DNA from 3 places in the Comamonas sp. C24C genome. Region 1 is predicted to be linked to each of the others. Evidence: riboswitches for the same ligand, from Rfam matches in the RefSeq annotation. Region 1 holds a riboswitch; each other region holds the start of a gene.
What was found. A riboswitch is a leader RNA that binds a small molecule or an ion and turns the genes downstream of it on or off. The one in region 1 is predicted to bind glycine.
Positions count from the first base shown of each region.

Region 2: it holds a riboswitch for glycine, as region 1 does, so the genes downstream of both, ACLBXN_RS02525 (D-amino acid dehydrogenase) here and gcvT (glycine cleavage system aminomethyltransferase GcvT) in region 1, are expected to answer to the same signal.
Region 3: it holds a riboswitch for glycine, as region 1 does, so the genes downstream of both, ACLBXN_RS17670 (trimeric intracellular cation channel family protein) here and gcvT (glycine cleavage system aminomethyltransferase GcvT) in region 1, are expected to answer to the same signal.

Region 1 covers NZ_JBKFBC010000004.1:200,054-202,290, reverse strand. The annotation lists gene gcvT (glycine cleavage system aminomethyltransferase GcvT) at 103-1,239, opposite strand; glycine riboswitch at 1,304-1,429, opposite strand; glycine riboswitch at 1,449-1,557, opposite strand; gene ACLBXN_RS09760 (energy transducer TonB) at 1,646-2,237, opposite strand, start outside.
Region 2 covers NZ_JBKFBC010000001.1:561,612-563,848, reverse strand. The annotation lists gene ACLBXN_RS02530 (amino acid permease) at 1-179, opposite strand, end outside; glycine riboswitch at 711-810, shown strand; gene ACLBXN_RS02525 (D-amino acid dehydrogenase) at 982-2,237, shown strand, end outside.
Region 3 covers NZ_JBKFBC010000010.1:13,467-15,703, reverse strand. The annotation lists gene ACLBXN_RS17680 (sulfate ABC transporter substrate-binding protein) at 1-308, opposite strand, end outside; gene ACLBXN_RS17675 (oxidative damage protection protein) at 452-727, shown strand; glycine riboswitch at 929-1,021, shown strand; glycine riboswitch at 1,035-1,154, shown strand; gene ACLBXN_RS17670 (trimeric intracellular cation channel family protein) at 1,207-1,872, shown strand; gene mnmC (FAD-dependent 5-carboxymethylaminomethyl-2-thiouridine(34) oxidoreductase MnmC) at 2,035-2,237, shown strand, end outside.

The DNA of each region.
Region 1 (2,237 bases):
TTCAGGGGAATCGGGTGTTGTTTGAGAAAGGTCCAGCTCGCACTTTAGCGGTGTTCTGGCCGCTGTTCGGCAAACTGGCCCGTCTCATCCGCGGCGGCAGACCTAGCCGCGGTGATAGCGGGTGGGAACGAAGGGCGTGGCGACCACCTTCATGGGCACGGGCTTGCCGCGCACCATGGCGAAGATTTCCGTATCGATGGCGGCGTAGTCGGGCTCGACATAGGCCAGCGCCACGGGCTGGTTGAGCGTTGGGCTGAGCAGGCCGCTGGTGATGTGGCCGATATGCTGCCCGTCCATGTTCTCCAGCACGGCGGGCTCGCGCACGGGAATGCGCTCCAGCGCAATCAGGCCCACGCGCTTGCGGCGCAGCGATTGCGGGTTCTGCAATTGCTCCAGCACGATGGCTGCACCGGGAAAGCCGCCCTCGCGCTCTCCGCCGCTGCGGCGCACCTTCTGCATGGCCCAGTTCAGTGCGGCTTCGACGGGCGTGGTGCTGGTGTCGATGTCGTTGCCATACAGGCAAAGTCCGGCTTCAAGGCGCAGCGAGTTGCGCGCGCCCAGACCGATGGGTGCCACCTCGGGCAGGGCCAGCAAAGCCTCGGCAAAAGCTGTTGCCGCTTCGCCGGGCAGGGAGATTTCAAAGCCGTCCTCGCCCGTATATCCGCTGCGCGTGATGTAGAGCGCATGGCCTTGCCAGTCGAAGTGGTTGCCGGTCATGAAGACCAGAGCTGTCACACCGGAAATCAGGCGCGCGAGGGCTGTGGCGGCCTGCGGGCCTTGCAGGGCCAGCAGGGCGCGCTCGGGCAGAGGAATGACCTCGCAGCGGCTGGCGATGCGGCTCTGGATATGGGCGATATCGGCCTCTTTGCAGGCGCCGTTGACGATGAGGAACAGATCTTCGCCACGGTTGACGAACATCAGGTCGTCCAGAATGCCGCCTTGCTCATCGAGCAGCAGGCCGTAACGCTGTTTGTGCAGGCCCAGGTCCATGACATCGACGGGCATCAGCGATTCGAGCGCGGCGGCGGCGTCGGGGCCGCGCAAAAGCAGCTGGCCCATGTGCGAGACATCGAACAGGCCGGCGGCCTTGCGGGTGTGCAGGTGCTCGGCCATCAGGCCTTGAGGGTATTGCACGGGCATGGAATAGCCGGCAAAGGGCACCATGCGGGCACCCAGTTTCTGGTGCAGGGCAAACAGCGGTGTGGAACGCAGATCGGAAGAGGTGTCAGCAGCAGTCACAGGCAAGCGCTCCGGTGGTCAAACCAAAATGAGTGGCCATGCATCGCTGGGCCATGCGTGGCGGGCTTGCCCTGCTGTCCGCTTTACCTGAGAGATTCACTGCCCGCATTGCATCGGGCAGCTTGCTCCTTCGGTGGATGCCGGCGCGCATATGAAATGACGGCCTGCATCTCTCTCCAGCAAGGGACGCTGCAGGTTTGCACACCTGGCAGCGCTTGTCAGTCCTTTTGCCTGAGCGTTTTGACTCCGGGTGGGGGTCTGCGCCTTCGGCGGTGCAAGGCAGCTTCAGCTGCGGGCACTCTCTCCTGACGTTGGCGATTCTAGCGGTGGGCAAGGGGCTTGTTTCACCGAATCGGATGGATTTTGGGGTTTTCGAGCATGCATCATCCGCTCCGTGCTTGCGTCCTCACTGCGGAGCGGTGTTCAAGGCCGGCTTGGGCTCGGGATAGATCTCCTGCGCACTCGGAAACACCAGTTGGTAGCGCTGCTCGAAGCAGGCCGTCACGGGCTGACCCTGGCGCATGGCGGGCTTGAACTGCCAGCGTTCGAGCGAGCGCAGTATGGACTTCACGATGCGGGGATCGGTATCGGCGGGCTGGTAGGCCACACGGCCGAGCTGACCTTGAGCCGTGACTTCCAGGCGGAAGACCACCGTGGTCTCCAGCCCGTTCGGGAACCAGTGGTGACTGACGTGCGGCGTGGTGTGGCGGCGTGGCCGGGGTTGCTGGTCGAGCTGGGCAGGGGGCGTGCAATCTGCCTTGATCCAGGCAGGCCACTCCGTGCTCCGTGGCGGCTTGGACTGCGCATCCAGGGGGGCAACCGGAGCCGGCGACAGCTCGGGCTGCGCAGAAACGATAGCCGGTGCGTCGGCCGCCGGATCCGGTTTGAGTCGGCTGCCATCAAAGAGGTGGGTGCAGCCCCCGAGCAGCAAGCTGGTCAGAGCAGCGGCGCAGGCGGCGGCAAGGTGTGAGGTGCGCGAAATGTCCATGAGGCCATTG
Region 2 (2,237 bases), on a different contig from region 1:
CCGCCAGGGCCGATCTGGGCGATGGCCGAGCCGGAGGCCACAAACAGGCCCGTGCCGATGGCGCCGCCAATGGCGATCATGCTCAGGTGGCGCTGCTTGAGCACCCGGTGCAAGCGGGGCTGGTTATCGTCACCATCGCCAGTCGGCGCGAGCTGCTGGCTTGAGTTGGGTTGGGACATAAATGTCTTGTTGTAATGGTTTGCGCCCATCCGGACAAAACACCCAACCATCCCGCAGGCGCTGCGACAGGCAACGCAAAAAGGCGACCATGACGGTCGCGGGCAACAAGGACAAAGGAACGAAGCCATGACAGCAGAACGCCATGGCGGATAGGCCAGTTGCATCCTGAATCGGCAGCCACCCCGGTCGGGCGCTTCAATGGCAAAGCGGTGATATCGCCGGGCCCATTGACAGGCAAAGACGATATTTTGCCCAAATCCACCGCAGGCCATGAGCCGTCCTGTCAATGCAGGGGTTGACTCTGGGGCTGCTCAGCGGCACTTGACAGCGTCTGATGCTATGAATTCGGAAGCTTCTTGCGTATGAATATCTTCACTTTCCTTATGAAAACACAAGGAAGTCTTTAAATAACAAGCGCTAGCCGCTATCAAATAAAAGAAGCGGAGCACGGCCTGCCCCGGCGCAGAACTCTAGAAAACCCGTATATCCAGGCGCCGCCATTCTTCCTACATTCGCCACAGGCTCTCAGCCCGGTGATGCCGAGAGAGACTGCAGCGCAAACTTGGCGCATGCAGCGCCGAAGGAGCAACCGCCCCGGAAACTCTCAGGCCAAAGGATCGGCATCGCTTTCACACACTCTGAAGAATGTCCGGACGTCATCGTCCGCCGGGCATACCGAAGGAGCAAGCGAGCAGCGGCCCAGGGCGCTGCCTCGTGAATCTCTCAGGTCCAGAACAGAGGGGGCGTCCGCTGCGCATGTTGCGCACGGGCTCCACCCTTGACGTTTCTGGAATCTGAATCATGAAGACAATCGCCGTCATCGGCGGTGGCATCACGGGCGTGACCACCGCCTACGCCCTCGCACGCCGCGGATTTTCCGTCACCCTGTTCGAGAAGCAGCGCTATGCCGCCATGGAGACCTCGTTCGCCAATGGCGGCCAGCTCTCGGCCTCGAATGCCGAGGTCTGGACCCACTGGTCCACCATCGTCAAAGGCCTCAAGTGGATGCTCAAGAGCGATGCTCCGCTGCTACTCAACCCCAAGCCCGGCTGGCACAAGATTTCCTGGTTCTGCCAGTTTCTCGCTGCCATCCCCCACTACCAGAAGAACACGGTAGAGACCGCCAGGCTGGCGATTGCGGCACGCGAGCACCTGTTCGAATGGGCGGCAGCCGAAGGCATTGACTTCGATCTGAAGCAAAAAGGCATCCTGCATATCTACCGCGACCGCGCCGGCTTCGAACATGCGGGAAAGGTCTCGCAACTGCTCGCCCTGGGCGGGCTGGAGCGCCGCGCCGTCACGCCCGATGAAATGAAGGCCATCGAGCCGACCCTGTCCGGAACCTTCTATGGCGGCTACTTCACCGAGAGCGACTCCACCGGCGACATCCACAAGTTCACCAGCGGCCTGGCCGCCGCCTGCGAGCGACTGGGCGTGCAATGCCGCTACGGCCAGGAAATCGTGTCGGTGAACAGCAACGGCAAACAGGCCAGCGTGACTGTGCGCCAGGGTCTGGAAACCGAGACCTCGACTTTCGACGCCATGGTGGTTTGCGCGGGCACGGCCAGCCGCGCGCTGGCCGCCCAGCTCGGCGACAGCGTCAACATCTACCCCGTCAAGGGCTATTCCATCACGGTCAATCTGCCGGACCAAGCCAGCCGCGCCGCAGCTCCCGTCGTGAGTCTGCTGGACGACGAGACCAAGCTGGTCACCAGCCGCCTGGGCGAGGATCGCTTCCGCGTGGCCGGCACGGCGGAGTTCAACGGCTACAACAAGGACATCCGCGCCGACCGCATCCGCCCGCTCATCGAATGGGTTCAGCAGTGCTTCCCGGGCGTCAGCACGCGCAGCGTCGTGCCCTGGGCGGGCCTGCGCCCCATGATGCCGGACATGCTGCCGCGCGTGGGCCCCGGCAACAAGCCCTGCGTGTTCTACAACACCGGCCACGGCCATCTGGGCTGGACCTTGTCGGCCGTCACCGCCGACATGGTCGGCGACCTCGTGCTGCAGTCCATGGGCAGTGCCAGCAGGCAGCCCCGACCGGCCACGCTGAGCAC
Region 3 (2,237 bases), on a different contig from region 1:
TCGATATCGCCGGCCAGTGCCAGCGTGGCCACATCGGCCTCGATGCCGTCGATGATGGAGCGCGCCTGCTTGCCCGAGCCGCCATGCGACTGCTTGATGGTCACATCCTGGTTCTGCGTGGCCTTCCAGTGCTTGGCGAACGCCTGGTTGTAGTTCACATAGAGCTCACGTGTCGGGTCGTAGGAGACGTTGAGCAGTTGCACACCAGTCTGCGCAAAAGCGGGCAATGTGGGCAGAGCCGAGAGGGTCAAGCCAGCAATCAGACCGGCAGCCAGAGGAAACTTGATAAAGTTGCGACGATTTTTCATTGGACTGTGTTCTTGGAGTGAATGGATAACGGGCTTCTGCCCCGTTGCTGCGCATTCTTGAGCCGCATTCTTAAAACTCAAACTACTAAGATTTCAGTTTGTTATTACCCAAACATCTGAGATCAACCAAAAGGACCCTACACATGGCACGTACCGTTCACTGCATCAAGCTTGGTCAAGACGCTGAAGGCCTGGATTTCCCTCCTGCTCCCGGCGAACTGGGCAAGCGCATCTATGAAAGCGTGAGCAAGCAGGCCTGGGCCGACTGGCTCAAGCACCAGACCATGCTGATCAATGAAAACCGCCTGAACCTGGCCGATGCCCGTGCCCGCCAATACCTGGCCCGCCAGATGGAAAACCATTTCTTTGGCGGCGGCGCAGATGCCGCAGCAGGCTACGTGCCTCCCAGCGCCGAGTAATTTCGGTCGATCTGGACACCAAGCCCCCTGGCCCAGGCCTCGGGGCTTTTTTCTTGCGGGCTGTCGAACAGCCAACCGGTGAGACCGAGGGCACGCCCAGGCAGCCCAGGGGTGCCCGAGGCCGGCAGTCGCAAAGACTACTCAAACCCGATTGATACAGGTATTAACCCGAATACGGTCGCTGGAACTAGCTAGAATCGCGCCCATCCCGCGGGAGAGCGGAACCTGTCAACGGTTCCCGCCGAAGGCGCAAACTCCCATAATCGCTCAGGCAATAAGTACCGCAGGTGGGTCTGACAGGACCCGGATATAGCCAACTGGAGAGCAGCCCGCGACCACAAGTCTGCAGGGCTCACCGAAGGGGCAAGCATGCGCACCGCGAAGGCGCCCATGTGCAACTCTCAGGTAAAAGGACAGCGGGAGAGGCAAGCCGGACACTCCCGCTGATGCGAGTGGCTGGTCTATTTTCAAGTGCCTTCATGCTTCCCTCCATCTCTTTGCTGGACTCGTTCCAGGCCTCCAACTTCACCGTCATGCTGGTCATCTATCTGGTGGCCATTACCGCCGAAGCCATGTCCGGCGCCCTTGCTGCAGGCCGGCGCAATATGGACATCTTTGGCGTCGTGGTCATCGCCTTCGTCACCGCGCTGGGCGGTGGCACCATCCGCGACATGGTGCTGGGCCATTACCCCATAGGCTGGACCCAGCACCCCGAATATGTGTATCTGGTCATCAGCTTCGGCCTGCTGACCACAGTGATCGCGCGCCATATGCACCGCCTCAAGCAGGTGTTTCTGCTGCTGGATGCCATGGGCCTGATCGCCTTTTCACTGATCGGCTGCAATACGGCACTGGAGCTGGGCTACCCGACCATCGTCGTCATCATGGCCGGCATGATTACCGGTATCAGCGGCGGCATTTTGCGTGACGTGCTCTGCAACCAGGTCCCCGTGGTGTTCCGCCGCGAGCTGTATGCCAGCGTGTCGCTGTCCGTATGCCTGATGTTCCTGGGCCTGCGCTATCTGGAGGTAAGCTCCAATATCAGCACCCTTGTCTGTTTTGGAGGCGGTCTGGCCTTCCGTCTGGCCGCCATTCGTTTCAAGTGGCGCCTGCCGGTTTTCTCTTACCAGCAGCGCTGGGAGTGATCCAGACTCCCCCTGTGGCGCTGCACGCCTTCCCCCTCTCTTGCTACGCAGGAGGGGGACGCAGCCATCGCTGCGGGGCGGCCCTTGCTTGGCTGCTCTGAACTAGACTGCGCCTGCATTACCCATGTAGTTTCACTTTCCATGTCTGAACCGATCACATGGATGCCAGATGGCACCCCCTACAACACCCGATTTGGCGACCGCTATCACAGCGAGCTGGGCGGCCTTGACCAGGCCCGACAGGTCTTTCTCGGCGGCTGCGGTCTGCCTGCTGCCTGGGCTGATGCGGCTCAGTGGCGCATTCTGGAAACCGGCTTCGGCTTGGGCCTGAACTTTCTCGTCACATGGGCGGCGTGGAAAGCCGA